Regions from separate parts of the Dechloromonas aquae genome, predicted to be linked through region 2. Evidence: riboswitches for the same ligand, from Rfam matches in the RefSeq annotation. Region 2 holds a riboswitch; each other region holds the start of a gene.
What was found. A riboswitch is a leader RNA that binds a small molecule or an ion and turns the genes downstream of it on or off. The one in region 2 is predicted to bind cobalamin.
Positions count from the first base shown of each region.

Region 1 (9,703 bases), 1.8 Mb from region 2:
TCGGGCGCGGCGGCGAAGAAATGGAAGTCCTGCTCGCCGCCGGCGTCGGCGTCGAAATCGTCCCCGGCATCACCGCCGCGCTCGGCGCCGCCGCCGCCTTCGGCTTCCCTCTGACCCACCGCGATCACGCGCAAAGCTGCCTGTTCGTCACCGGCCACCTCAAGGACCACAGCGTGGACCTCAACTGGCCCGGCCTGGCCCAGCCCAACCAGACCCTGGCGATCTACATGGGGATTACCGGCGTCGACACCATCTCGCGCGAACTGCAGGCCCACGGCCTGCCTGGCGACACCCCGGCGGTGCTGGTGTACAAGGCCACCTGGCCGGAACAAAAGCTGCACCACGCGACCCTGGCGACCCTGCCGCAGGTCGTCCGCGAGCAGGCAATCAAATCGCCGACCTTGCTGGTGATCGGCAGCGTGGTGAGTCTGGCCGGCAAGTAATCGTCCGCTCCCTCGCGGCAAAATGGCAGCGACCGGAAGGCGCTGCCATTTTCATTGCCGGCCTGCCCCGTGGAGCGCTGCTTATGCGCCTTTGCCGCCTCTGGCCTGGCGCAGCAGATCGCCTGTTTCCCCTGTCGCCGGGATGGGCACCGTGGCCGCTGATGTGCAGGAATTAATGCCGTTTGCCAGTGAATATCGGTGAAATACCTTGCGGCCAGGAAAATCCTGGCAGCGATTCCCCGCATCCTTCCGATTCTGTCGTGCCCGTCGGTTAATCATCGGAATATCCAGGCGCGGTAAATTGCGCAATAAAAGGCGATTCGGGATGGCCGGTCGGGGCGGCCCGAGCGGCGGTGATTAGTTCAAAAGGTTTAATTAAATGAGCGGGTATTTCAGTTCGACCGGGTTCATTTCAATTTCTTTTTCCCGCCACTGTGTTTATCGCCGCATCGCGACTGCCGATTTCAGGTCAGGAACGGGGCGGAGCGATTCCCTTTTTGCCACGGCGGGCAACGCAGCGTATCGGGCGGGCCTGCGGTTGCCTCGCGGAGTGGGCCAAATCGGCCAATTTTCACGGTCGACCGTGAAAATTGGCGGTTTTTTGCTGGTGATCCGTGCCTGCCGAGCTGGTATCGGGCGGCTGTTCGCGAGTGTTTGCGGTGATCGTTGGGGGGGGCAATCGGGGAAAACCCCTGTTTCATATTTGCCAAAAGATCATGCATTGCGTCATTTAAAGGGCAGTTTTAATTCATTTTGAATGGGCTCGGGTTAGGGGGGCTTATGGGGAGCCCTTACAATCGACAGCGCTCGAATCAGGTATTTGGCGGCACTGTCCCGCGTCGGAATCGACTGGTTTAACCCGCAGTAGGTGTTCCTTCTTCCGGCCAGGGGCACGCCGCCTTTCCCTTTTTCGTTATCCCAATTAAATGATCCTGAATAAGGATGGAGACCATTGGTATGAAACTCAAAATCTGTGCCTTGCTTATCGCCAATCTCGGCCTGGCCGTTGCCCAGCCCGTTGTTGCCGGTGAAGTCGAAGACCTGAAAGTGCTGGTCAAGCAGCTGCAGCAGCGTCTGGAACAACTCGAAACCCGCGAAGCGACCAAGGTTGCCGCCGCCCCCGCCGCCGCTCCGGCAGCGGTGCCGGCCAATGTGGTGACCGCCGGCACCTTGCCGGGCTCGATCAAGCTGCCGGGGACCGAGACCTCGCTGAAGGTTTATGGTTACGCCCAGCTCGACGCGACCCATGACTTCAAGGGCCGCAATTCCGACATCAACAACAACGACTGGGCTTCGGCGCTGTTCGTCCAGCCTTTCGACAAGGCCAGCACCGGCCGTTCGCACAAGGGCCAGACCTACGCCACCGCGCGCACTTCGCGGATTGGCTTCGAAACCGCGACGCAGACTTCCAGCGGCGTGCTGCTGACCAAGGTCGAGGGCGATTTCAACGCGCCGAACCAGTTCCAGGGCGAACTGGCGACCAACTCCAACACCTTCCGCCTGCGTCACGCCTACGGTCAGCTGGGCAACCTGCTGGTCGGCCAGACCTGGTCGAACTTCTCCGACCTCGGCTCCTTCCCGGATACCGTCGACTTCAACCCGCCGGGCACCACCGCCTTGCTGCGCCAGCCGCAGATCCGCTACACCATCCCGCTGGCGACCTCCAAGCTGGCCTTGTCGGTTGAAAATTCGCAGAGCCTGTCCTTCCCGACGGCACCGGGCGTGAATGATTTCGACCGCTCGCCCGATTTCGTCGCCAACTGGACCATGAGTGGCGACCGCGGCCACCTGTCGCTGCGCGCCGTCAGCCTCGAATACCGCAACGACAACCACGCCAAGCGCGGTTACGGCCTGGGGCTGGGCGGCAGCCTGAAGCTGGGCAACGACACGCTGGTCGCCGGCATCCAGGGTGGCGAGGGCATCGGCCGTTACATGCTCAACTCGCTGGTGCAGGGCGCTACCGAAGCCTCCAACTCGATCCATCTGTGGAAGGCTTACGGCTGGCACGTCGGTTACACCCACGCCTGGAACGCCAAGTTCCGCAGCAATCTGATCGCCAGCCAGACCGTCTTTGATCGCGACGAGGTCGCCAACGTCGCTCAACGTGGCCTGGGTGCTGCCGATCTGTTCCCGAACCGCCGCATCGAGCAGGTATTCCTGAATACCTTCTGGGCTTTCGAGAAGAACGCCGAATTCGGTCTGGAATACGCCTGGGGCAAGCGCACCACCTTCAACAACGAGGTCGGTACCCAGAGCCGGATCAACGCTTCGGTCCGCTACAGCTTCTACTAAGCCGAACCCGCGCCGAATCTGCGCCGGAAGATCGACAGGGGCCTGCGGGCCCCTGTTTTTTATGCGCGCTTGGCGGCCACCGCTGCCGCCGGGATCGGAAAGATCCGGTCGTAAGCCAGGTTGAAGAAGAAGGCATAGACGACGTAGGCAAGCGCCAGGCCGATGTCGGCAATCAGGGCTTCGAGCCAGCTCATGTCGGTCAGCCAGACGATCAGCGGCAGGCTGGCGAGCAGCAGGCCGGTTTCGAAACCGATGGCGTGCACCGCCCGCCAGAACACCGGACGGCGGTCGGCCGGGCGGCCGGTGAGGCGGCCTTCGAGCCAGTCGAAGCCGGTGTTGTAGGCGGCGTTCCACAGCGCCGCGAGCAGCGCGACGAGGGCCAGCAGCAGCAGCGAATCGCCGGCGTGCATGCCGCTCAGCCAGATGAAGGGCGGGGTGATCAGCAGCAGACCGCCGATTTCAAACAGCGCCACCTGGCGGATACGGTCGGGCAGGCTGCGGAGTTGGGGGGAGGACGACATCGGATGAGCGGCGCGTGGAGCGCGCAGAGGCTGAAGCGGGAAAAGGATCGAGGCTAGCCGAAAGCGCCGGCCCGGTTTGTAACCGAATGTCAGCACGCAGCATCCGGCAGATGATGCGGAGTTGCGGTGCAGGCAAGGTTCGCCGGCTGCGGCCGGAAAAATGCCCGCTTTCACGGTCGACCGTGAAAAAAGCAGAAAACCGCCGGTGGCAGCGTGTCGCAGCGAACCTCCGTCCCCGCGCAAGAATCGGATTGTGGGCCGGTCCGACGATCCTCTATCCTGCTGCCTTGATTCATTCTGCGACATTGCCATGACGCCTGCCGATCTTTCCCGCTTGCTGCTGCTGGCTGCCATCTGGGGCGCTTCCTTCCTGTTCATGCGGATCGGGGCGCCGGTACTCGGGCCGGCGCGGCTGATTTTCCTGCGGGTCGGGCTGGCGGCGCTGTTCCTGCTGGCAATTGCCTTTTATCTGAGAAAGCCGCTGGCGGTTCGCCGCTGCTGGAAGCACTATCTGATGCTCGGTTGCTGCAACTCGGCGGTGCCGTTTCTGCTCTTTGCCTATGCCGCGCAAACCGTTTCCGCGTCCTTGCTGGCGATCCTGAATGCCACCGCACCGCTGTGGGCGCTGGCGGTCGGGACGCTCTGGTTCAAGTCGCGTCCCGCGCCCGGGGCCATGTTCGGGATGTTGCTCGGGATCGTCGGCGTCGCCCTGGTGGCCGGGGTGGAAACTCTGGCGCTGCCGGCCGGCGGTGGCCTGGCGGTGGCGGCCGCACTCGGCGCCGCCGCTTCTTACGGGGTGGCTTCGACCTATACCAAAACGGCACCCTCGGTCGAGCCGTTGGCCAATGCCCACGGCAGCATGTGGGCGGCCACCGCCATGCTGCTGCCGCTCGCCTTGCTGGCGCCGCCTTTGGTCGCCACGCCTGCGCCGCCAGTGCTTTTCTCGGTGGCTGCGCTCGGCATCGTCTGCAGCGGCATCGCCTATCTGCTCTACTTCCGGCTGGTTTCGGACATCGGTGCCGCGCCGGCCTTGACCGTGACCTTCCTGATCCCGGTGTTTGGAATCTTCTGGGGCGTGGTCTTTCTCAACGAGTCGGTCGGCTGGCATACCTTCGCCGGCGGCCTGGCGATTCTTGCCGGAACCGTCCTGGTGACCGGCTTTTCGCCGGCAACGCTAGGGGCGAAAAAGGGATGAACATGGGAGCGATTCCTTCCGGGCAGGAACGGCACTACGCGCTGGTCGCCCGCGCGATTGCCTACCTCCGGCAAAACTACCGGCAGCAGCCGACATTGGAGCAACTGGCGGCGGAGCTTGCCGTCAGCCCGTTTCATCTGCAGCGGCTGTTCGCCGAATGGGCCGGGATTTCGCCCAAGCGCTTCCTGCAGTTTTTGAGTAAAACCGAAGCCAGGGCGCGCCTGCGGGCAGCCCGTCCGGCGCTGGCCGTCAGCGAGGAAATCGGCTTGAGCAGCGTCAGCCGGCTGCACGACCTGATGGTCAGTTGCGAAGCGATGACGCCGGGCGAAATCAAGGCCGGCGGGCAGGGGCTGGAAATGGTCCATGGCTTTGCCGAGTCACCGTTCGGCGAGGTTCTGGTGGCCTCGACTCCGCGCGGGGTTTGCCATTTCGCCTTTGTCATCGACGCAGCAGCGACGATGCTCGCCGAGCTGTCGCAGGCTTGGCCGCACGCGCAACATCGCCGCGACGACGAACAGGCCCGGCGTCTGCTGGCGGAAATCTTTCCCACGACGCCGGTACGCGGCAAGGTGCATTTGCTGCTGCGCGGGACCAATTTCCAGGTCAAGGTCTGGGAGGCTTTGACCCACACCGAATTCGGCCGGGTGATTTCCTACCAGCAGCTTGCCGACCGCATCGGCAGTCCGCAGGCCCAGCGGGCCGTCGGGTCGGCGCTGGCCGCCAACCAGATCGGCTTTTTGATCCCTTGCCACCGCGTGATCCGCGATAGCGGCGAGAGCGGCAATTACCGCTGGGGTGTCGAGCGCAAGCTGGCGCTGCAGGTCTGGGAGGCGGGCAAAACCGGCCAATAGGCCGAGCCGAGCAGGGCGGAGCCACGCTCCCGGCACGATGCGTTGTGACTCGGTGCGGCGAATGTATCCGTGGCGCCGATTCCTTCAATTTGGCGGTACGTAAATGCGGCCTTGGGCTGTCGCATCCGCTCGCTCAGCAGGATGCAGGCGGCGGGCCGGCACGGCTGTGGTGTGACCGCCGGTCGTAGATGCGTTTTGCAGCGGCTCGTGATAAAACCCCGGCGATGAAATCCGCGTTTCTTTCCTTGCTGCTGCCTGCGTGGCTGCGTGCCTATCCCCGCGCCTGCTGGCCGGCCGACCTCAGCGCCGGGGTGCTGGTGGCGATCCTGGTGATTCCGCAAAGCCTGGCTTATGCCTTGCTCGCCGGCTTGCCGCCGCAGTACGGGCTCTACGTCAGCATCTTTCCGGTGCTGGCTTATGCCTGGTTCGGCAGCAGCCGGGTGCAGGCGGTGGGGCCGGTGGCGATCACCGCGATCATGACCTATGCCGTGCTGGCGCCGCTGGCGGTGCCCGGTTCGGCTGCCTACCTGGCGCTGGCGGCGGCCTTGTCCCTGCTCTCGGGGGCGCTGGTGCTGGCCTGCGGCCTGCTGCGCCTGGGCTTTTTGTCGCAATTGCTGAGCCGGCCGGTGGCCAGCGGCTTCATTTCCGGTTCGGCGGTGCTGATCGTGCTCAGCCAGTGCAAGCATCTGCTCGGCGTGCCGGTGGCCGGGCATGGCGTGGTCGAGCAATTGCCAGCACTCGTCGGCGCCTTGCCGGCGACCAATCCGGTGACTCTGGCGATTGGTGGCGGCAGCCTGCTGCTGCTCGCGCTGGCCCGCCGCTACCTGGGCGGCGGCTTGCGCCGGCTGGGGATGCGCGGCGCGCATGCCGATTTCGTCGTCCGTCTGCAGCCCTTGCTGCTCCTGCTGCTGGCGACGCTGGCGGTGAGCTACGGCGAGCTGGATCGGCGTTTTGCGGTTGCGGTGATCGGCCAGATTGTCGCCGGGCTGCCGCCGCTGGACTGGACCCCGCCCGACTGGGGCATCCTGCGCCTGCTTTTTGTGCCGGCGTGCACCATGACCCTGGTCGGGATGGTGCAGAACCTGTCGATGGCGCAGGCGCTGGCGGTCAAGCGCGGCGAGCGGATCGACGCCAACGCCGAGTTGCGCGGCCTCGGCATCGCCAATCTGGTCGCCGGGGTCTATGGCGGCATGCCGGTTGGCGGCGGCGTTTCGCGCTCGGCGGTGAATGTCGCCGCCGGTGCTCAGACCCAGCTGGCCAGCATCGTCACCGCGCTGAGCACCATCCTGCTGGTGCTGTGGGCCGCGCCCTGGCTGGCGCGTCTGCCGCTGGCGGTGCTGGCGGCAAGCATCGTGCTCGCGGCCTGGTCGATGATCGACCTGGCCGCGCTGCGTCAGGCTTGGGCCTACGACCGCGCTGACGCCTGCGCCTGGCTGGGCACCGCCTGCGGCGTGATCTTTCTCGGCGTTGATGTCGGGATTGGTCTTGGCGTGCTGCTGTCGCTGGCGACCTTGCTCTTTCACGCCAGCCAGCCGCATATCGCGGTGATCGGCCGCTTGCCGGGCAGCGAGCATTTCCGCAACGTCGACCGCCATCGGGTCGAGACGTTGCCGGGGGTGCTCTTTCTGCGCATCGATGAAAGCCTGTTCTTCGGCAATCTGGCGGCGATCGAGACGCGAATCCGCCAGCAACTGGCGGCACAGCCGGGTTGCCGCGAACTGGTGCTGGTGATGAGCGCGGTTAACCGCATGGACGCGACGGCGGTTGAGGCATTGGCCGAATTCGACCGCGATCTCGGCCGCAGCGGCGTGCGTCTGCATCTGGCCGAGGTCAAGGGGCCGGTACAGGATCGACTGCAGGGCACTGCGCTGTGGCAGGAACTCTCGGGCGAGGTGTTCTTGTCGGCCAGCGCAGCTTTTGACAGTCTGGCCACCGACCCGGCGGCGAATCCGGGCTGAATCGCGTTTTTCCGCGCGGTTGTGGGGCTTGGGGCCATTTTCACGGTCGACCGCAGCAATCGCGATTTTTTGCTGCTTGCCCGCAACGGCATTTTTTCGGCTAAGATCGCGCCTCGTTTTTCAGGGCTACCGCGTGCGCCCGGCAGTTGAAGCATGCGGAAACGGCAACAGGTGCCCGGCAGCGCGAGCTGCAGGGTGAAACGGGAACGAGGTGCGCGTACTCCGCAATTCCTCGGCTGCCCCCGCAACGGTAAGCCAGTGCGGAATCACCTCGACGACCCCAACGGTTGTCAGCCACTGCGTCGCAACGTGACCCTCTCCGGGTGCGCGAACGACGCGGGAAGGCGGTGATTCAAGACTGGCAAGCCCGGAGACCGGCCTGTCGCCTTCGTGCCGTCCGCGCTTTGCGGCCGGCGAATGCAATGGACCGTCTGCGGGGTTGCGGATGGCGGCAGAACTGCCTTGGCGCGCGTGCGTCCCGTGGGAACAGCGGCCGGGCAGGGGTCGTCATCGGCGGGCAGACGGTCGCATCCGGAGCTTGTCTGACCATGTCTTACCCTTTTTCACCCGTATTTTCCCGTTCCAACCTGCCGTCCTTGCGCCCGCTTTTTGTTGCCACGCTGGGCGCCTTGCCCTGGCTTGCCGCCGCCCAGTCCGCGCCGGTCCAGCTGGCGCCGGTTGAAGTCAGCGCCGGCCGCGAGGTCGGCACGCTCGGCCTCGACCACGCCACCACCAGCGCCACCCGCACCGGCCTGACTGCGCGCGAGACGCCGGCCAGCGTCAGCGCGGTCGATGCGCAGCAGATGCGCGAACGCGGCGATTTCCAGGTGCGCGAGGCGATCACCCGCGCTCCCGGGATCACCGACATCGGTTCCGGCGGCACCGGCGGCCTGTCGTTTTCGGCGCGCGGCTATACCGGCACCAACTCGGTCGGCATCGCCGAGGATGGCGTCCGTGTCCAGACCGGTGCCGGCACCCAGAACTATCCTGGCAGCAGCTGGGGTTACGAGCGGGTCGAGGTGCTGCACGGGCCGGCGTCGGTGGTCTATGGCAGCGGCACGGTCGGGGCGACGATCAACGCGGTACGCAAGGAGCCGAGCCGGGTGGCCGCGCAGGAAGCGATGGTCGCGCTCGGCAGCGACGGCCTCACGCGCCTTGGCGTTGGTGCCACCGGTGCGCTGGGCGAGATCGCCAGCTACCGCGTCGATGCCTACGGTACGCACATCGATGGCTACCGCGACCTCGGCAATTCGCAGGGCGGCAAGCTGATGAGCCGGCTGCGCCTGCAGCCGAACAGCGAGTTCAAGCTTGACCTGAGCGCCGACTACAGCCTGCAGCGCCCCGAGCGCTACTGGGGCACGCCGCACGACAACGGCCGCCTGCTGCCCGAGCTGCGGCGCGAGAACTACAACGCCGACGACTCGGTGATCCGCTATGCCGACACCCGCCTGCGCGCCCGCGCCGAGTGGCAGATGAACGCGGCCTGGACGCTGAGCAACGAAGCCTACTATCTGGAATCGAAGCGGCGCTGGCTGAATATCGAGAATTACAAGCTGAATTTGCCCGCCAACCGCGTCGACCGTAGCGATTATCTGGAAATCCAGCACGATCTGGAGCAGACCGGCAACCGCCTCGAAGCCAGCCTCAAGCAGGGCGGGCATCGCGCGGTCTTCGGTTGGGAAACCGCGCGGGTCAATTTCCGCCATACCAACAATGCGCCTTATGGCGGCAGCTCCAGCGTTGCCATCCGCAATCCGGCGCACGGCCAGTGGTTCAGTCCCGACCCGACCCTGCCCAAGTTCGACACTGCTACCACCCTGAATGCGTTTTATGCCGAGGACGCCTGGCAACTGGGCGAGCGCTGGCTGCTGCTGGCCGGCTTCCGCCACGACCGGGCGGCGATCAACCGCGACGAACTGGTCAGCGGCAGCGATTTCAGCCGGACCCTGCAGGGCAATTCCTGGCGCCTTGGCCTGACGCATTTCCTGACTCGCGATACCAGCCTCTACGCCCAGGTCGCGAGCGGCCACGATCCGGTGACTTCCATGATTTCGCTGAACCTGGCCAACGCCGATTTCAAGCTCAGCCGGGGCCGGCAGGTCGAGGTCGGGATCAAGCAGACGCTGGCTCAAGGCCTGGGCGAGTGGAGCGCGGCCTTCTACCGGATCGACAAGGACGACATCGTCACCCGCGATCCCAACAACGCCGCGCTGTCGGTCCAGGGCGGCAGCCAGTTTTCGCAGGGGATCGAACTGGCGGCAGCGCTGACGCCATGGCAGAACTGGCGTTTTGAGGGCAACATCACCCGCCTGCAGGCCGAATTCAAGGACTTGAACGAGCGGGTCGGCGCCGCCGCCGTGTCGCGTGCCGGCAACACGCCGCTCGACGTGCCCGAACTGGTCGCCAACCTGTGGGGGCATTACCGGGTCGGCGCCTGGCAGGC
Region 1 covers NZ_CP144212.1:1,619,972-1,629,674, forward strand. The annotation lists gene cobA (uroporphyrinogen-III C-methyltransferase) at 1-443, shown strand, start outside; gene VX159_RS07400 (hypothetical protein) at 823-1,200, shown strand; gene VX159_RS07405 (DcaP family trimeric outer membrane transporter) at 1,401-2,735, shown strand; gene VX159_RS07410 (PACE efflux transporter) at 2,795-3,256, opposite strand; gene VX159_RS07415 (DMT family transporter) at 3,567-4,451, shown strand; gene VX159_RS07420 (methylated-DNA--[protein]-cysteine S-methyltransferase) at 4,448-5,302, shown strand; gene VX159_RS07425 (SulP family inorganic anion transporter) at 5,527-7,260, shown strand; cobalamin riboswitch at 7,413-7,658, shown strand; gene VX159_RS07430 (TonB-dependent receptor) at 7,809-9,703, shown strand, end outside.
Region 1: linked by a shared signal. The riboswitch ahead of VX159_RS07430 (TonB-dependent receptor) and the one ahead of bluB (5,6-dimethylbenzimidazole synthase) in region 2 are both predicted to bind cobalamin.

Region 2 (9,703 bases):
CGGCGGCAATGCCACCGCTGCCGAAACCGCCTATCGGGCGATCCTGGAAAATTACCAGTTCCCCTGGGCACAGGCCGGCGTCGCCCGGTCGCTGCACCATCAGCAACGGACCAGCGAAGCGCGCGAGGAAATCGAGCGCGTGGTCGCCGGCGCGCCGCACTTCTTCGATGCTGCCGACCTCAAGGCCCAGATCTGCATGGCCCAGGGCGATCATGCCGAGGCCCAGCGGGTACTCGACGACGTTGCCCGGCGAACGCCGCGCAACTATCTGCGCAAGCGCCTGCTGGCCGAAGCCGCGACGCTCAACGGCGACGTCGAGACGGCGCGCACGGCAATGGCCGACGTGATCGAGAACGACACCATGCCCGGCGCAATCACCCTGCCCGATCAACTGGCGCTGGTACGCAGCTATCTGGCCGCCAACGATCCGATCAACGCCGAGAAAATCCTGTACACGATCAAGGAAAGCGACCTGCTCTACAGCGAACTGGGAATCCAGGCCAGCTACTACGCGTTGCTGACCCTGACCCTGCCGAGCAAGGGCAAGCCCAAACTGGCCGGCCTCCGCCCGGCGCTGATGGCGACGCCGTTCGATGCCGCGACCCACCTCGATCTGCTGCACGCTGCGCTGTCGGTCGGCGACGACCTGCTCGCCGACACCCAGGCGACACACCTGCTCTCTAGCCACGACGCCAAGAAAGTCTTTGCCACCCTGCGCAAGTACTACGCGCTGTACGGCCGCGAGGCCGATTTGCGCAATCTGCAGCGCGAAGTCGCACTGCAACGCATCCGCGTCCGCGACAGCCAGGCCGAGCCCGGCGAAGCCGCCATCGCAACCCCGGACGCGACCTGAAAACGCCTCAAGCGAGCGGGTAACCGGGCAGCAGTTCCGCCATCCGCCGCCGGTCCAGCGCCGCCCAGGTCGAATCGGCCAGGCGGTCGAGATCGGCCTCGCGGCGGGCGGCAAAATCGACCCGCTCGACCTCGCCGGCACCGGCCCAGCGGAGCAGCGCCGAAAGCGCCTCGGGATGGTCGAAGAGGCCGTGGCAATAGGTGCCGAGGACCTGCCCGTCAGCGGACAAGGCGCCATCCGGCCGCTCGCCCTCGGCCGCAGCCAGCCACACCGCCGGCTGCGCCAGACCGGCGCCGCGCGTCACCCCGAGGTGGATTTCGTAGCCGCTCATTGCGGCGGCAGTCGCTCCGGCAAAAGCCAGACGGCCCTGCACATTGCGCAACTGCTTTTCGGCTTCCAGCGTCGTTTCAACGTCGAGAAAACCCAGGCCGGCAGTCGAGCCGGACGCGCCTTCGCGGCCGTCCGGGTCATGCACTTGGCGCCCGAGCATCTGGTAGCCACCACAGAGGCCGATCACCTTGCCGCCGTAGCGCAGGTGCCGCGCCACCGCTGCGTCCCAGCCTTGGGCGCGCAGCCAGTCGAGGTCGCCGCGCACCGCCTTGGAGCCGGGAAGCACGATCAGGTCGGCCGGCGGCAAAGGCTCGCCGGGCTTGATCCAGGAAAAGTCGACCTGCGGGTGCAGGCGCAGCGGATCGAGGTCGTTGTGGTTGGAGGTGCGCGGATAGGCCAGCGCAATCGCGCGCAGTTTTGCCGCTTTTTTGCCGTCGACCGTGGCAGTCGCAATCGCATCCTCGGCGTCGAGCATCAACCCGTGCAGATAGGGCAAGACGCCGAGCACCGGCTTGCCGGTCCGCTCTTCGAGCCAGCGCAGGCCGGATTCGAGCAGCGAAATGTCGCCGCGAAAGCGGTTGATCACGAAACCCTTGACCCGCGCCTGCTCGGACGGCGAGAGCAGTTCCAGGGTCCCGACCAGGTGGGCGAAAACGCCACCCCGGTCGATATCGGCGACCAGGATCACCGGGCAATCGACGGTCTCGGCGAAGCCCATGTTGGCGATGTCGCGGGCACGCAGGTTGATCTCAGCCGGCGAACCGGCGCCTTCGACCAGCACCGCCTCGTAAGCGGAAGTCAGCCGCCCCCACGACTGCAGCACCGCCTGCATCGCGCGCGGCTTGTATTCCTGATAGTCGCGGGCGTTGAGATCGGCGGCGACCTTGCCGTGGATCACCACCTGCGCCTTCTTGTCGGTGGTCGGCTTCAACAGCACCGGGTTGAAGTCGGTATGCGCTTCAAGGCCGCAGGCCAGCGCCTGCAGCGCCTGCGCCCGGCCGATTTCACCGCCATCGACGGTCACCGCCGAGTTGAGCGCCATGTTCTGCGGCTTGAACGGAGCGACAGCGACGCCGTTGCGCTTGAGAATCCGGCATAGCGCGGCAACCAGCGTCGATTTGCCGGCATCGGAAGTAGTGCCCTGCACCATCAGGGTCGAACAGGAAACGGCGGCGGGCTGAGCAGCGGACATGGCAACGACGATGTGAAAAAAGTCCGTAATTATGGCACCATCGCCCCCGCCTGAATGGTTCAGGCAAGTCTCTCGGTGCCATCGACGGATGGAGAATCGGGAAGGCGGTGCGATTCCGCCACGTGCCCAACGCTGTGAGGGGGACGGATGCTGCAGATGCCACTGGCGCCCAGCCGGGAAGGCGCAGCCGCCGGCAGAACCCGAGTCAGAAGACCGGCCGGGAGACCGCAACCGCCGGCCGCATGCCGGCAACACGACTGCAAGGCCAGGCAGCCGCATTTTCCAGAAGGGGAATCCATGGAAAACCTCTCGCCGCAAGCGACCCAATCCGATTCGTCGATAGCGCAGCCCTTTTCCGACGCTGCCCGTGCCGCCGTGTATGAAACCATTTTCAGCCGCCGCGATGTGCGCGGCCAGTTTTTGCCGCAGGCCGTGCCGGAAGAGGTGCTGGCCCGCGTGCTGCTGGCGGCGCACCATGCGCCGTCGGTCGGCTTCATGCAGCCGTGGAATTTTCTCGTCGTCCGCTCGCCCGAGGTCAAGCAGCAGGTGCGTGGGGTGTTCGCCAAGGCCCACGAGGAAGCCGCCGCGATGTTTCCCGACGAGAAGCGCCAGATTTACAGCAAGCTGAAACTCGAAGGCATCGTCGAAGCGCCGATCAACCTGTGCATTACCTGCGACCGGCAACGCACCGGCCCGGTGGTCATCGGGCGCACCCACATCCCGACCATGGACCTCTACAGCAGCGTCTGCGCCGTGCAGAACCTGTGGCTGGCCGCCCGGGCAGAAGGTTTGGGAGTCGGCTGGGTGAGCATCTTCAACGAGCCGGAGCTGCAGGCAGCACTCGGCATTCCGCCGGAAATCGTGCCGATTGCCTACCTGTGCATCGGCTATGTCAGCCATTTTCACGACAAGCCGGAGCTGGAAAAAGCCGGCTGGCTACCCCGGCTGCCGGTCGCCGACCTGCTTTATTACGACCGCTGGGGTGGCAGCGACCCGCAGCAGGCCGACCCGCTCACCGCTACCGTCGCCCGCTTGCAGGATGACATCCAGACTCGGGGCCACTTCCCGCGATGAGTTCTACGCCCGCCGCCGCGATCTTCGCCGCCGCCTGGCCCGCGCTGGCCATGCCGCTGGCGGCGCTGGCCGGAGTCGGTCTCGACCGGCGCTTCGGCGAAGTCAGCCGCTACCATCCGCTGGTCGGCTTTGGCACCTACGCCAATTTTCTCGAACGCCTGCTCAACCGCCGCCAGCGCGGCCCCGGCGTCCTCGCCTGGGGACTGGCGGTGCTGCCCTTTGCAGTCTTTGCGCTATTGCTGCGCCAGGTACTGCCGACGCCGCTGGCCTGGCTGGTCGACGTCATCGCGTTGTACTTCGCGCTTGGCGCGCAAAGCCTGATCGAGCACGCCGAAGCCATCGCCCGCCCGCTCGCCGCTGGCGATCTGGCGACCGCCCGGGTCAAGGTCGGCTGGATCGTCTCGCGCGACACCAGCCAGCTGGATACGACCGGCGTCGCCAAGGCCGGCGTCGAATCGGTGCTGGAAAACGGCAACGATGCAATTTTCGCAACCCTGTTCTGGTTCGCCGTCGGCGGTGCCCCCGGCGTCATCCTGTTCCGGCTGGCCAATACGCTGGATGCGATGTGGGGCTACCGCAACCAACGCTTCAACGCTTTCGGCTGGGCCGCCGCGAAAATCGACGACCTGCTCAACTGGCCCGCCGCGCGGCTCACCGCGCTGAGTTATGCCTTGCTCGGCCAGACCCGGCAGGCCCTGGCCTGCTGGCGCCGGCAGGCGCCCGGGTGGGACAGCCCCAACGCCGGACCGGTGATGGCTGCCGGCGCCGGCAGCCTCGGCGTGCAGTTGGGCGGCGCCGCGATTTACCACGGCCACGAGGAAATCCGCCCGCCGCTCGGCTGCGGCCCGGCCCCGAGCAGCAATGATCTGGCACGGGCCATCGCCCTGGTCCGGCGCACGCTGCACGGCTGGCTGGCCGCGCTGCTGCTGCTGGGCCTGGGACACGGGCTGCTGCTGTTTACCGGAGTCATCCATGCTTGAACACGGAGGCCGCCTGCGCGCTGCCGCTACCCGCCACGGCATTCTGCTGGCCGACTGGCTCGACCTGTCGACCGGCATCAATCCGCAGGGCTGGCCAGTGCCGGCATTGCCGGCCAGCGTCTGGAACCGCCTGCCGGAAGACGACGATGGCCTCGAAGCCGCTGCCGCCGCGTATTACGGCAACGACCAATTGCTGCCGCTGGCCGGCTCACAAGCGGCGATCCAGATGCTGCCGGCACTCTTTCCCCACGCGGCGATTGCCTGCCTCGGCCCGCTCTATGCCGAGCACCCGCACGCCTGGCAACAGGCCGGACACAAGCTGCGCCAGCTCAACCATGCAACGCTGACCCGAGCGTTGAGCGCAGTCACCCCCTACGTGCTCTGCTGCCACCCGAACAATCCAACCGCCGTCACCCAATCGCGGGAAGGCCTGCTTGAAGCCGCTGCGCAATTGCAGAAACGCGGCGGCTGGCTGTTTGTCGACGAGGCCTTCGTCGATTGCACGCCGGAACTGAGCGTGACCCCGGAGGCGGCCAGCGCGGCGGCACCAAACCTGATCGTCTTCCGCTCACTGGGCAAATTCTTCGGCCTGGCCGGCGCCCGCGTCGGCTTTCTCTTTGCCCCCGAGGAAATTCGCCACAAGTTGCGCGAGGCACTCGGCCCCTGGGCGATTTCCGGCCCGGCGCGCGAGGTCGCCCGGCTGGCGCTCGCCGACCATGCCTGGCAAAGCGCGACCCGCCCCCGCCTGCGTGCTGCGGGGGAACGCCTGGCGGAACTGCTGGGACGCTGCGGCGAGGTTCGCCATACGCCGCTGTTTGCCACACTGAGCAGCGAACGCGCCGGCGAACTGGCCGATTTTCTGGCGGCGCGCGGCATCCTGGTCCGCAATTTTCCTGAGCAAGCGCTGCTGCGCTGCGGCTTGCCGGCCGACGAAGCCGGCTGGCAACGCCTGACGGCTGCGCTGACGGCCTGGCAGACAAGCTGACGCCACTCCACGGTCGACCGGCTTTTTGGCAAGAAAAGGCGGTCGACCGTGAAAGACGGCCGGAGCGATGCCCGTCGGAAACTTTGTGCCCTCGCCCCGGTCGCACGCCTTTCCCATTGACTCATCCGCCACCATGCCCCGCCTGCCCCAACGCATCGTCTGCCTGACCACAGAAACCGTCGAAGTGCTCTACGCGCTGGGCGAAGAGGACCGGATCGTCGGCATTTCCGGCTATACCGTGCGCCCACCGCAGGCCCGCAAGGAAAAACCCAAGGTCTTTGCCTTCACCAGCGGCGACATCGGAAAAATCCTCGCCGTCAAACCCGACCTGGTGCTGACCTTTTCCGACCTGCAAGCCGATATTTCGCGCGATCTGATCAAGGCTGGAATTCCGGTCTACGCACTCAACATGCGCAGCGTTGATGACATTCTGGCGATGATCGAAACCGTCGGCCGACTGGTCGGGGCCGAAGCCAAGGCGCTGGCGCTGGTCGCCGAACTGGAGGCGGAAATCGAACTGACCCGACGCCTGGCGGCGGAGCGAATCGCCCGCAATGGTCGCCGGCCGCGCGTCTATTTCGAGGAATGGGACGAGCCGCTGATCTGCGGCCTGCGCTGGGCCTCGGAACTGATCGAAATCGCCGGTGGCGAGGATGTCTTTGCCACCCGCTCCTATTCACCGCTGGCTGCCGACCGCCAACCGAGTGCCGCCGAGGTGATCGCCGCCGCTCCCGAGATCATCATCGGCTCGTGGTGCGGCAAGCATTTCCGCCCCGAACGGGTGGCCGCCCGTCCCGGCTGGCAGGAGATTCCGGCGGTCAGGAACGGCCGCCTGCACGAACTCAAGTCAGCCGTGATCCTGACTCCCGGACCGGTCGCGATCAGCGAAGGTTTGCCGCAACTACGCGCGCTCTTTGATCTGTGAGAAAAAATTGCCCGATGCGGCTGTCTATAATCGACCCATCCTTTTTCTTCGGCATCCGTTCATGAACCTCCGTCTTCTGCTGCCCTGCCTCGCGCTGCTTGCCTTTGCCGCCACGCCCGCCCAGGCTGGCGAGCAACCCTCAGAAGCTGCCGGCAAGGCGGCATTGACCGTTCTCGGCGAAATCAACGGCACCGCCCTGGCTTGCCAGCAGTTGGCAATCGTCAGCCGCGCCCGCAATGCGGTCAGCACCACCGCCCCCAAGACCCGCGAAAACGGCGAAATTTTCGAGCACGCCACCAACACCGCGTTCCTCGCTCAAGGCCAGGGCGGTCGCTGCCCGGAAGCAATGCAGTTGGTCGAGCGGCTAAACGCTGCCGAAAGCGAACTCGCCCGCGCCTTCGCGACGCAACGCCCGTGACCCGGCGCTGGCTGCTCCTGCTCAGCCTGGTCAGCCCGCTGGTCCTGGCCCAGGCCCAGCACAGCCTGGAATTGCTGCAGCAGGCCGGGCAGCGCAATGTGCTCACCAGTAACAGTGAAGAGAGCGAGCAAATCATCCCGCGCTACCTGCTGCAAGATCCCCTGGGGCGCGCGGTCAGCAACGAGGATTTCCGCGGCCGCTACCAGTTGATCGCCTTCGGCTACACCTATTGCCCCGACATCTGCCCGACCACCCTGGTCGAAATGGCCGAAGTCCTTAAGTTGCTGGCCAGCGATGCCGACCTCTTGCAAGCAATCTTCATCACCGTGGACCCGGAGCGGGACAATGGCAAGGTGCTCAAGACCTACACCGAATTTTTTGACCGCCGGATTCTCGGACTGACAGGCTCCCCACAGTTGGTCCGCCGCGCAGCCGACAATTTCCGCATCCGCTATGCCAAGGTTCCCGGCAGCGACGGCAATTACGCGGTCGACCACGCCGCTGGCATGATTTTGCTCGGCCCCGACGGCCGCGTCGCCAGAAAATATGCCTACGGCACCTCGCCGCAGGAAATCGCAGAGCATCTCCGCAGCGCGATCCGCCGTCGCCAGGCAGCACACTGAGCCTGCTTTTGTGGGGCACAGAAGAAGCAAGGACTCGCTCCGCTGGAATACCTTATTACCTTTAGATCAATTGCCCGGCATAGGCGCTGGCGCTATAGTCCAGCCCATGCTGCGCTCCGCCCTGTTCCGCGCCCTGCTGTTGCTGCTGCTGTTGCCTCCGGCTTACGGCGGCCCAGTCGCGCTTGTGCTGAACCAGCAGGGCGGCCCCTATGCGGAGTATGCGCGCACACTGGGGGAACATCTCGATCCGGCCCGATTCCCGCTGAGCCTGCATGCCAGCCCGGAACAATTCCCCGGTCCGGCTCCGGGCACCGAGCTGATCATCGCCGCCGGCACCGAAGCACTGCGCCAGGCGCTGGCTAGACATGGCAACACACCGATTCTTGCCGTCCTGCTGCCACGGCAAAATTATGAAAAGATACTGGCCGAACACAGCAAGCTCAGGGTGAGGATTTCGGCCATTTATCTCGACCAGCCGCCTGGCCGCCTGGCCGCCTTTGTCCGCCAGTTGCTGCCGCAGCAAAAACGGGTCGGCCTGCTGCTCAGCCAGGATAGCCGACCGCAGTTCGGCGCGCTGCGCCAGGCCCTGGGACAGCAGGGCCTGCATGTTGACAGCGAGGATAGCGACAACGACACCAACCTGCTGCCGGCACTTAATAACCTGTTTGCCCGCAACAACATCCTGCTGGCGATCCCGGATGGCAGTATTTACAAGCGGGAGAACATCCGCAGCATCCTGGTCACCAGCTTCCGTTACCAAAAGCCGGTGATTGCCTTTTCCTCGGCCTTCGTTCAGGCTGGCGCCCTTGCCGGCCTGTATTCGACGCCGGCACAGATTGCCCGCCAGACCGCCGAACTGCTTGCCCAGTCCGGCGCCAGCCTGCCGCCCCCGATGCCCCCCACCCAGTTCGCAATTTCGATCAATCAGAATGTCGCCGAGTCCCTCGGCCTGTCCCTGCCCGACGAAAGCACGCTGCGCCGTGCGCTGCAGCAGGATCGGGAGGCACGATGAGAGGACTGACCCTGCGTTACCGCTTGTTGCTGCTGACCCTGCTGCCAAGCACGCTGATTTCCGTCGTCCTGGTGGCCTTCTTCACGGCCAGCGGAATCCGCAGCCTGGAAAACGAACTGCGGGCCAAGGCCTTATCGACCGTTCGCTATCTGGCACCGATCAGCGAATACGGGATCATCGCCGGCCATATCGACAGCCTGCACAGTCTGGCGCATGCCACGCTGCAGGAACCCGGTGTCAAGGCTGCCGTCATCGTTAACCAGAAGGGACGCGCGATTGCCGTCAGCGGCCGTGTCTCGTTGACCAGCGACCTGTTGCGCAGCCCGGTCCCGACCCCTGGCCTGGTCGCCGAAAACGAGGGCTGGGTTGCCTACGGCGCGCCGGTCAAGCGCTCGGCCAGTGAGAGCGACGTATTGTTCGAGTTTTCTCCACCCGGACAGGAAAATGCCAGTGCAGAAGTGATCGGCCACGTGTTCGTCGAATTCGACAAGCGCGAACTCTCGGGCAAACGCCGTGAATTGCTGGAGCAGGCCACCCTGATCATGAGCATCGGCCTGATTCCCCTTGGTCTTCTCGCCATTTTCGTGGCTGACGGGATGTCTGCTCCGGTACGTCGCCTGGCGGAAGCGGTCAGGAAAATGTCGGCGGCCCATTTCAATACCCGCGTACCGGAAAGCACCAGCGGTGAAATCGGCATTCTGGAACGCGGCTTCAATGAAATGGCCGAGCACATCGAGGAGGTCCATCACTCGATGCAGTTGCGGATCGAAGAGGCGACAGCCCAACTGGCCTACCAGGCCCGCCACGATGCGCTGACCGGGCTGATCAACCGGCGCGAATTCGAAGCCCGACTGGAGAAAGCTCTGCGCTCGGTACAAGCCGGCGGGACCGAATTCTGCGTGCTATTCATCGATCTCGACCGTTTCAAGCCGGTCAATGACGCCTGCGGCCACCTCGCCGGCGACGAACTTCTGCGCCAGATTGCCCAGTTGTTCCAGACCCGCCTGCGTGGTGAAGATACCCTCGGCCGCCTCGGCGGCGACGAGTTCGGGATCATCCTGCACGACTGCAAGTTGCCCAACGCAATGCAGATCGCCAACGATATCTGCATGCTGGCCGGCGACTATCGCTTCATCTGGCAGGACAAGGTTTTTGCTGTTGGAGCCAGTATCGGTGCAACCGCCGTCGATCGGCATGTCCGCCGGATCAAGGACATTCTTGCCGCCGGCGACCAGGCCTGCTATCAGGCCAAAGAAGCCGGCCGCAACCGGGTCTGCGCCCACCAGCCGGAGAATGACCACAACCAGCGCC
Region 2 covers NZ_CP144212.1:3,393,595-3,403,297, forward strand. The annotation lists gene VX159_RS15520 (response regulator) at 1-853, shown strand, start outside; gene VX159_RS15525 (cobyric acid synthase) at 861-2,375, opposite strand; cobalamin riboswitch at 2,432-2,612, shown strand; gene bluB (5,6-dimethylbenzimidazole synthase) at 2,673-3,449, shown strand; gene cbiB (adenosylcobinamide-phosphate synthase CbiB) at 3,446-4,429, shown strand; gene cobD (threonine-phosphate decarboxylase CobD) at 4,422-5,414, shown strand; gene VX159_RS15545 (cobalamin-binding protein) at 5,548-6,339, shown strand; gene VX159_RS15550 (hypothetical protein) at 6,401-6,757, shown strand; gene VX159_RS15555 (SCO family protein) at 6,754-7,380, shown strand; gene VX159_RS15560 (ABC transporter substrate-binding protein) at 7,487-8,392, shown strand; gene VX159_RS15565 (diguanylate cyclase) at 8,389-9,703, shown strand, end outside.

Region 3 (9,703 bases), 1.8 Mb from region 2:
CGCTGGCGCCGGATTCGCTGCAGCTGACGCCGCTGGCTGCCTGGCAAGGGCTGGGGCGGGAGGGCTGGCCGGAGGCGGTGCGTTTCGACGCCGAGCCGGGATTCACGGTCTACCGCTTCTTTGCCGAAAAACGCTGGTGGACCGTGGATGCCGCCAGCGGCCGGCTGCTGCCGCCGCTGACCGGCGAAGCCGCCGCTGGGCGGGTAGTCGCGCGGGTGGGCGGCGAGGTGGCGCGGATCGAGCCGGTGGAGCGCGACCAATGGACGGTGTACCGCCGCTTCGACGCCTGGCGGCCGTTCTATCGGGTCGAACTGGCCGATGGCCGCGATTGGTACGTCGGCCGCGACAGCGGCGAGATCGTGCTCGACACGGCGGCCGGCGAACGCGCCTGGAACTGGCTGGGCAGCGTTAGCCACTGGCTCTACTTCACCGCCTTGCGCCAACTCGGCGAGGTCTGGCGGCAAACGGTGTTGTGGCTGGCGGCGCTGGCGCTGCTGCTCGGCTTGAGCGGACTGTGGCTGGGTTGTCAACGGTTGTGCCTGCGCCGGCCGTATCGCGACGGCCGGGTCAGTCCCTACCGCGATCCGGCCAAGCGTTGGCACCATTTGCTCGGGTTGGCCGGCGGGGTCTTTCTCTGCACCTGGCTGTTCAGCGGCTGGCTGTCGCTGGCGCCGTTCGGCTGGGCCGCCGGGCCGGACCTGCGCAGCGAGCAGCAGGGGCTGGCCGGCGGCCGCTTCGATGCCGCCGCGCTGGCTTGGCGCCCGATCTTGCCGGCCGGCAGCCAAAGCGGCGAATGGCGGCTGTTGGCCGGCCAGCCGCTGGTCCGACTGCGCGGCGAATTTGCCGGCGCAGTGGGCGAGATAGTGGGGGACTCGGCAGCTGGGTCGGTAGTCGCCAGGTCGGTGGCTGCTGAGTCGGTGGCCGAAGCGTCGGCTGGGCTGGCGACCGTGACGGTGACTGGATTTGCGGCTCGTTCGGCTGGTGAGCGGGCCAGCCAGGCAGCCGGTGGCACAGTGGGCGAGGGCAGGGCGGCCGGGGAAAAAGCGGCTTCGCTGCTGGTCGACCGTGAACAGCGGCTTTCTCCGGCGGTAGACAGCGCCCGCCTGCTCGCGGCGGCGGCCGAATTGCGCCCCGGGGTGGCGTTCGCGGCCAGCTGGCTGAGCGAAGGCGACGCCGATTACTACCCGCTGCGCCATCATCCGCGCGTCTTCCCGGTGCTGCGCCTGAGTTTTGCCGACACCGCTTCAACCCGGGTCTATCTCGACCCGGCCAGCGCCCGCCTGGTGCATCTGGCCAGCCGCGATAGCGCCGCGCAACGCTGGCTCTACCACGGCCTGCATCGGCTCGACTTTCCGCCGCTGGCCGCCTGGCCCGGGCTGCGCGACGGGTTGGTGATCGCGCTCTCGCTGCTCGGCATCGGCCTGGTCGGCTACGGCAGCGTGCTCGGCTGGCGCCGCCTGCGCGGGCGTTCGGTGGCGCGGGCGGGCGTGGCTGGCGACTGAGGCGGCGACCTGAGCAGCGGCTGAAGCCGTGCCGCCCGGATGAAAATTGCCCTTGACCACGGTCGACCGTGGTCAAGGGCGTTTTTTGCCATGGGCACAACTGGTAGTGGTTGCTCTGTATGTTTTCTACTATCCCTAGTGTTTTTGTTTTGACATTGTCCTTGCCGGTGTTTACAATCCGGGCATTGTTGATGGTTCCCGAACGGGATCAAAAGGGAATCCGGTGCCGGCCTGTGCAAGGTCGAAATCCGGGGCTGCCCCCGCAACTGTGATCGGCGAGTCCTTGCCCCTCAAGCCACTGGAAGATTTTCCGGGAAGGCGGGCCAGGGCGATGAACCGAGAGCCAGGAGACCTGCCGCAACATTCTTTCAACCAACGATGGGGCGGGGTGTCCCTGGCGAAAGGTGCAGGCGCAATGCGCTGCGGGTTTTTGGCGTTTCCGGCGAGTCGACCGTGTCGATTCGGCTCCGGGCACGTGCCACCGCGCTACCGCCTGCCGGCCAGATCACCGCTTCCCGTCCCGCTTGCGGAGTCTGTCGATGTCGGCCTGTCCTGCCTTATCCGTCGCGCCTCTGGCGGCTGTCCTGCCGCATGTCCGCGTGCGCCGTCTGGCCGCGCTTGATGGCGAACAAATTGCTGCCCACCTCGGCGCGCTCGATGCCGAGGCGCAGGTGGCCTTGTTTGCTGCACCGCTTTCCGCGCAGGCGATTGCCGCCTATGTGGACAGCCTCGATTACCGCCGCGACTTGTGCATCGGCGCTTTTTCCTCGCAACGCGTTCTGGTCGGCCTGCTGCATCTGCGGCTGGCCGGGCGTCAGGCGCAACTTGCCGCCAGCGTCGCTGCCGGCTGGCGGCAGCAAGGCGTCGGCCGGGCGCTGCTGGCGCGCGGACTGCGCATGGGGCGCGCCCTGGGCGTTCGCCAGTGGCAATTGGCTGCGCATCCGGCGGCTGACTTGCCGACCGAGCCTGCTGCGGGGTCAGCAATAGAGGTTGCCATGGGGTCTGCCATGGGGGCTGCAACGGAGCCGGCAGACGATTCGTGCACCGTACCGGCGGCGCATCTACCGCTGCGCCGGATCTGCGACGCGCTCGGCTATCCGGTCGAGGCCCTGCGCTAGCGCCAGCCCGCCGGGAATTCAGTGGTCAATTTGGCGGCGACTCCGACTGCCAGTTTTCCGCTTAATTCGACCAAATATCCCGCCACTCAAGCCAATCAAGCAAAATCACGACAGGGAGAAAACCATGCACTTCAATCTTGCCCGCAAGCCGCTCGGGCTTGCGCTGCTCGCCGCCTTTGCCTTGCCCGCCGGCGCCGCCGGCATTCCGACCTTGCAGGAGGTGACCGTCAGTGGCGGCGGCAAGGACCTGGTCGGCGTTGCCGATACCGCCAGCGAAGGCACGGTGACTGGCAAGCAGCTGGCCAACCGGCCGCTGCTGCGTCCGGCCGAGGTGCTGGAGGCGGTGCCCGGCTTGATCGTCACCCAGCACTCGGGCGACGGCAAGGCCAACCAGTATTTCCTGCGCGGCTTCAACCTCGACCACGGTAGCGACTTCGCGACCACGGTGCTCGGCATGCCGGTCAATATGCGCACTCACGCCCACGGCCAAGGCTACATGGACCTCAATTTCCTGATCCCCGAACTGGTCAGCGCGGTGCGCTATCGCAAGGGCGTCTATGCCGCCGAGGACGGCGATTTCGTCACCGCCGGCAGCAGCCGCATCGACTACCAGCGCCGCCTGCCGGCCTCCTTTGTCGATGTTGGCCTCGGCCAGCGCAACTTCCGCCGCCTGCTGGCGGCCGGCAGCCACACTTTCGAGAACGGCTACACATTGCTTTCGGCAGCCGAGGTGTCCGGCTACGACGGCCCGTGGACTCAGGCGCAGAACCTGGAAAAGCACAACGCGGTATTCCGCCTTTCGGAAGGTTCGGCGAGCAACGGCCTGGCGCTGACCGCGATGTTCTACCGCGCCGACTGGACGGCGACCGAACACGTGCCGCAGCGCGCGATCCAGAGCGGCGAAATTGGCCGCTACGCGCCGCTGGGCGCCAACGACGGTGGCAAAACCCACCGCTATAGCCTGTCCGGCGAATGGGCGCGCAGTGGCGAGAACAGTGCGCAAAAGGCTAATGCCTACGTGATCGACTACGGCCTCAACCTGTTTTCCGGGCCTTCCGGTTACATCAGCGGCGTAAACGGCGACCAGCACGAACAGGCCGACCGACGCATCGTCTGGGGCGGTGCCGGTGAGCAACGCTGGTTCCTCGGGCCGAACTGGCGCGACAGTGAACTGGCGCTCGGCGCCGATTTCCGCCAGGACCGGATCGCCAAGGTCGGCCTGCACCGTACTGAGAACCGCCGCCGCACCGAGACCGTGCGCGAAGACCGCATTCTCGAATCCAGCCTCGGCCTCTATGCCGAGCTGCGCACCCAGTGGCAGGACTGGCTGCGCACCAGCGCCGGCCTGCGCCACGATCAGTTCCGGGCGCAGGCCAAGGCGCTGGCCGGCGCCAACAATGGCAGCAACGGCGGCGAAGTCAGCGCCAACCAGACCAGTCCCAAGCTTGGCGTCGTTTTCGGCCCCTTTAATTTGCTCGGGCCGAGCGAGTTCTACGCCAATTGGGGCCACGGCTTCCACAGCAACGACGTGCGCGGCGCGACGGCGCGGGTCAACCCGCAGGACGGCAGCGCGGCCGAGCCGGTGCCGCTGATCGTCAAGGCCAAGGGCGGCGAGGTCGGCGTCCGGGTCAATCCCTTGCCCGGCTGGAACAGCAGCCTGACGCTGTGGCAGAAGGAACTGGCCTCCGAACTGGTGTTCATCGGCGACGAGGGCGTCACCGAGCCGCGCGGTGCTTCGCGCCGCCACGGTGTCGAGTGGTCCAACTACTACGCGCCGGGCAACGGGATGATTCTCGATGCCGACGTGGCCTGGTCGCAGGCGCGTTTCAAGGAAGAAATCAACGGCGGCCGCCAGGTGCCCAACGCGATCCCGCTCACCGCCTCGCTGGGCCTGACCTGGGACGACGGCGGCGCGTGGTTTGGCGGCCTGCGCCTGCGTTACCTCGGCGCCTATGCGCTGGAAGAGAGCGGGGCGCAAAAATCGCAGGCCTTCTGGATGACCAGCCTGAAAGCCGGCTACCGGGTCAGCAACAAGTTGCAATTCACTCTTGACGTGCTCAACCTGTTCGACCGCAAGGCCAACGACATCGAATACTGGGGCGGTGCCTGCACCCGCAGCGAAGCACTGGCCGGCACCGGCGGCTGCGGCGTCGGCGGCAGCCTCGACGGCCGCCTGGTGCACCCGCTGGAACCGCGCTCGCTGCGCCTGGGTATGCGCATCATGTTCTGAACCACGCGGCCAAGAGGCAGCGCCGACGGGGACCTTGCCGCGAGGCAGTGACCGTGAAGGCGCTCCTGCAAGGGCGCAAAGGCAGCGGCACTTGTGGCCGTTCCGGTGGTCAGAACCGCATCGACACTGACCACCGGGGAGCAAGCCATGTTGTCGAGCGACGAACTGCTGGCGCTGATGCGCGATGTTGAGGCCGAAGATCCGATCGATTACGCGGACCTGCCTTGCGACGAAGAGGCGCTGCGCAGCCTGGTCTGCACCCAGGTCTGCGAAATCTCCGAACAGGCGCAAATCCTCGACGCCTCAGCCCGCGAACGCGTCCTGCTCGCCGTCGCCGCCAAACTGGTGCTGGAAAACATGGTCCTCAACCTGCGCCTGCTCAAAAGCGAGGACCGCCCGGAATGCAGCGCGGAGTGGTTCGCCCGCTGGCGGGGGAAGACCTGAAGCTTCGTTTTTGGGGCGGTTAACACGGTCGACGGGCGGTGGGGCGGGTTTTCGGGCCACTCCGGATGGTCATACCGGGTAGATTGACGCCTTGTATCTACAGATAGGATAGCGCAAGCGTTGCACCGATCAGACCAGTTGCCGAGTCAACATGGCTCAACCATACTTCGCCGTCAGACAAGCTGGATCAACCGATATCTCGCATGTTTAAATCGTAGAATTTATACATTGTCTGGAGTGCATGAAAGCGGTTGTTTAACAGGGTGCTTAAAAACTATTTTTAAGCTCCAAAAATGACCTTCAAGGCAACTAACTTCGCCCAAAAGCATCAGAATTGGTGTGCCAAGTTAGATATTTTAGGCCTCAAGCTGGCTATCTGGGCATGTTTACGGATGGCTCAAATTGTTTTTGGGTGTCCTGTTAATTTCTATTCTATGTATTTTAATTTTTTCTGATTTTATTTAATATTTATGACGGTTGCTCGTATTTTAAAGCGGTCACTGGCACCTGTATCTGCTGTTTTTATTTCAATTTTATCGGCCATATTTGCATGGCAGCAAGTTGATGTGAGCCGAGTTCATAATCGAAAATCGGTTATGCCAATTCTTCAGGTTACGCCATACATGGAAGGGAAAGAACGGCGCAATGGTATATATTTGTCCAATGATGGACTCGGGCCTGCGATTGTTAAAGGTTTTTCGGTAAGTTCTGGGAATGTGGTTGCAAGTGGATTTGGCTCAGATCGTTGGTCTGAAGTTCTATCTGCGACAACACTAAACTCTAGTTGCTTTGCAACAGGATGGCCAAAGGGAGAGACAGCGATAAGAGCAGGGTCGGATATGCCACTTCTCTCTATTACAAATGCTGATGGATATGATATGTGTATGGTGGAGTTGGTAAAGCTAATTGGAGGTAAGCCAATTGAAATCAATATTGAATATGAGTCGATCTATGGTGACGTAATGCATCTCTCTGCAACCTCAAAAATTAGCTCTCAAACTCTCGATTCGTTACACAAGAAATTAGTGGCTAGTGGCCTCTCCCATCATTAAATTTATATTGGTATAGTGTTGTTGGTTATTTTAGGTTATTTATTTTTATGGATAATGAACAAGTTAATCGTTTGGCCGAAGTGAAGGAGGCGGGGTTGTCAAGCCTAAGTCAAAATACATCGCATAAAGCGAAGGATTGGAGAGAGAGGTTTCTGGAGATGGACTTGTTGTCTCCATTGTATGTGTTTGCTTTTATTGTTTTATTTAAAGATGGAAGAGATGGTTTTGATTTGCACGATGCAATCATTAAGTTTATTTTGACTTATAATGGGCAGTAACTTGAAAGGTAGAGGTATTTAATCCATCTGTGGCGTCCTGCATCAACTCTGTAGAACCTGCTCAACTCATCCCGCGATCAAGCGGAAATAGCACTCAACGCAGTTGATCAGCTAGCGGGTTACTTCGGTCAGTTCTGCACACTTTGCTCGCCAGACGTTTCACGCTTGAATTTCCCGCACTGATCGCCATATTCACGGTCAACTGACCGGTTTCCGGTTTTTCACCGTTTCGGTGTTGAGGAGTTTCGATGTCCGACCGCTTTCTTTCCCGCCTGCTCTGGCTGACGCTGGCTTCGGCCTTGCTGATGATGTTGTGGCAGGGGCGGCTCGATCCGCTGGGCTGGCTGGGGCTGCGCCCGGAGGCGCAGCCGCGTACGGTGGCGGCGCGTGGCGAGTTGGCGGCGGATGAGCAATCGACGATCCGCTTGTTCGAGAATGCCCGCGATTCGGTGGTGTTCATTACCACCAAGGGTGAGGTGGTCGATTTCTGGACGCGCAATGTGCAGCGCGTGCCGCGCGGTACCGGCTCGGGTTTCATCTGGGACGATGCCGGGCATGTGGTGACCAATTTCCACGTTATTGACCAGGCCAGCGAAGCGACGGTCAAGCTGGCCGACGGGCGCAGCTTCCGCGCCGGGCTGGTCGGCGCGTCGCCGGCACATGATATTGCGGTGCTCAAGATCGGTGTCGGCTTCAAGCGGCCGCCGCCGGTGCCGGTCGGCAGCAGCGCCGAACTCAAGGTCGGGCAGAAGGTGTTTGCCATCGGCAATCCCTTCGGTCTCGACTGGACGCTGACCACCGGCATCGTTTCGGCGCTCGACCGCAGCCTGGGCGGCGAAAACGGGGGCAGCATCGAACACCTGATCCAGACCGACGCCGCGATCAACCCCGGCAATTCCGGCGGGCCGCTGCTCGACTCGGCCGGCCGGCTGATCGGGATCAACACCGCGATTTACAGCCCGAGCGGCGCCAGCGCCGGGATCGGCTTTGCCGTGCCGGTCGATACCGTGAACCGGGTGGTGCCGCAATTGATCAGCCACGGGCGTTACCTGCGGCCGGCGCTTGGGATCGGTGTCGACGAGGCGCTCAACGAGCGCATCCAGCGGGTTTTTGCGGTGGATGGCGTGGCGGTGCTCAGCGTGCCCAGGGATTCGGCGGCGGCACAGGCCGGTTTGCAGGCGGCACGGCGTACCCGCGACGGCGGGATCGAACTCGGCGACCTGATTGTCGCCGTCGAAGACCAGCCGGTCAGCAAGGTGCGCGATCTCTCGCGCCGCCTTGATGACTTCAAGATCGGCGACCGCGTCCGCCTCGGGGTGCTGCGGCGCGGTCAGCCGCTGACGGTCGAGATCAGCCTGCAGCCGGAATAGTTTCCCTGCTGGCCTCTGGATCGTCTGCTGTTGGCTGAAGTGTCGGCATCCAGCCTGCCTCGGCTTGCACGCAACTGCTGATTTCGTCGAGTACCGCCAGCAATTCCTCTTCCAGAGCTGGCAGCAACTGGTCGAGTTGTTGTGCATATCGGGTGTCGTCAGGCCCGCTGCTGGCCAGTTCAACCGAGCGGATTTGCTCGGCCAGGTGTTCGGCGCCGATGGTGCGAGCCAGCCCGCAGGCGGTGTGGCTCAGACGCTGCACCGCCTGGTCGCGGTCGGGGCTGTGGCCAAGCCGGCGCAGGCGGTCGCCCAGATCCTGATAGCTTTTGGCGAAGGCTTGCAGCATTTCGCGGTAGAGCCCGAAGTCGCCATCCATGCGGCGGATGGCTTCGCTGCTGTTGAGATGTGGTTCCTGAGCTTGTGCAAGTTGTTGGCTGATGGCAGGGCGCACTGGCTCGTCGAGCGGGCTGGCTGGCAGCGTCAGTGCCGGAATCAGATGGCTCAGGAAGCGGTGCAGGGTTGCTTCAAGCTGTCGGGGATCAACCGGCTTGCTGAGAAAGTCGTTCATCCCCGCTGCCAGGCAGGCGCGTTGATCCTGTGCTTGGGCATTGGCGGTCAATGCAACAACTGGCAGTTCGGCAAAGCGCGGGTCGGCGCGCAGTCGCCGGGTTGCCTCCAGTCCGTCGATGCCGGGCATCTGCATGTCCATCAGGACCAGGTCGAAGCCGTCGGGGTTGCTTTCGAGTTGCAGCAGGCATTCTTCGCCGTCGCTGGCAATGCAGACTTCGAGGCCCCGGCGCGAAAGCAGTTCGCTGATCAGAATCTGGTTCAGTTCGTTGTCTTCGGCAACCAGAATGCGGGCCTGGCCCCGGTAGTCGTTATGGGCTTCGCCGTCGCTTCTGCTTTCTTGCCGGCCGATCAGGAAGAAGGGGCTGACGGTTTCAAACAGGGCGGACGGGGTAAAGGGCTTGAGCAGAATGGCCGCAACCTGGACGCTTTCCCGCAGTTCTGCAATCAGGCGGGTTTCCGGCTGACTGGCCAACAGGATGATGCGTGGCTGCAGTTCTTGCGGGACTTCATCGCGCAGACGTCGGGCCAGTTCCCGGGCGGCTTCTTCCTGCTGTACTGCGAGCAGGCAGAGGTCAAAAGACTGTCCGCAGAACATGGCTTCTTCGAGGCGATCGATCGCCTCGTCGGCACCGGCGAGTGCGACGACATGCCAGTGCAGCGAGCGGGCAATTTCGAAAGTGACGCTGCGGCTGCGTTCGTTCGGGTCGACGATCAGCAGGCGCAGCTTTTGCAGATGTTCCGGGACGATCACCCAGGGGCGGTCTTCGTCGTGCTGACGGGGGAGTTGCAAGTGCAGTGAAAAGGTACTGCCGACGCCTGGCTGGCTGCGCAGTTCGAGGCGGCCGCCCATCATTTCGGCGAGGCGCCGGGAGATGACCAGTCCCAGCCCCGTTCCGCCGTAGCGCCGGGAGGTTGAGCTTTCAGCCTGGGCAAAGGGGCGGAACAAATGTTGTTGCTGCTGCTCGCTGATCCCGATGCCGCTATCTTCGACATCGAAACGCAGCGCCGCGTGGCTGGGGGTCAGTTCCTCAAGTTCGACATGCACCACCACATGCCCTTGCTGGGTGAATTTGATCGCATTGTTGGTCAGATTGATCAGAATCTGCTCCAGGCGCAGCGAGTCACCGATCAGTTCGTGC
Region 3 covers NZ_CP144212.1:1,630,075-1,639,777, forward strand. The annotation lists gene VX159_RS07435 (hypothetical protein) at 1-1,502, shown strand, start outside; cobalamin riboswitch at 1,678-1,877, shown strand; gene VX159_RS07440 (hypothetical protein) at 2,042-2,620, shown strand; gene VX159_RS07445 (TonB-dependent receptor) at 2,745-4,850, shown strand; gene VX159_RS07450 (hypothetical protein) at 4,998-5,294, shown strand; gene VX159_RS07455 (hypothetical protein) at 5,765-6,346, shown strand; gene VX159_RS07460 (hypothetical protein) at 6,394-6,624, shown strand; gene VX159_RS07465 (S1C family serine protease) at 6,873-7,994, shown strand; gene VX159_RS07470 (response regulator) at 7,975-9,703, opposite strand, start outside.
Region 3: linked by a shared signal. The riboswitch ahead of VX159_RS07440 (hypothetical protein) and the one ahead of bluB (5,6-dimethylbenzimidazole synthase) in region 2 are both predicted to bind cobalamin.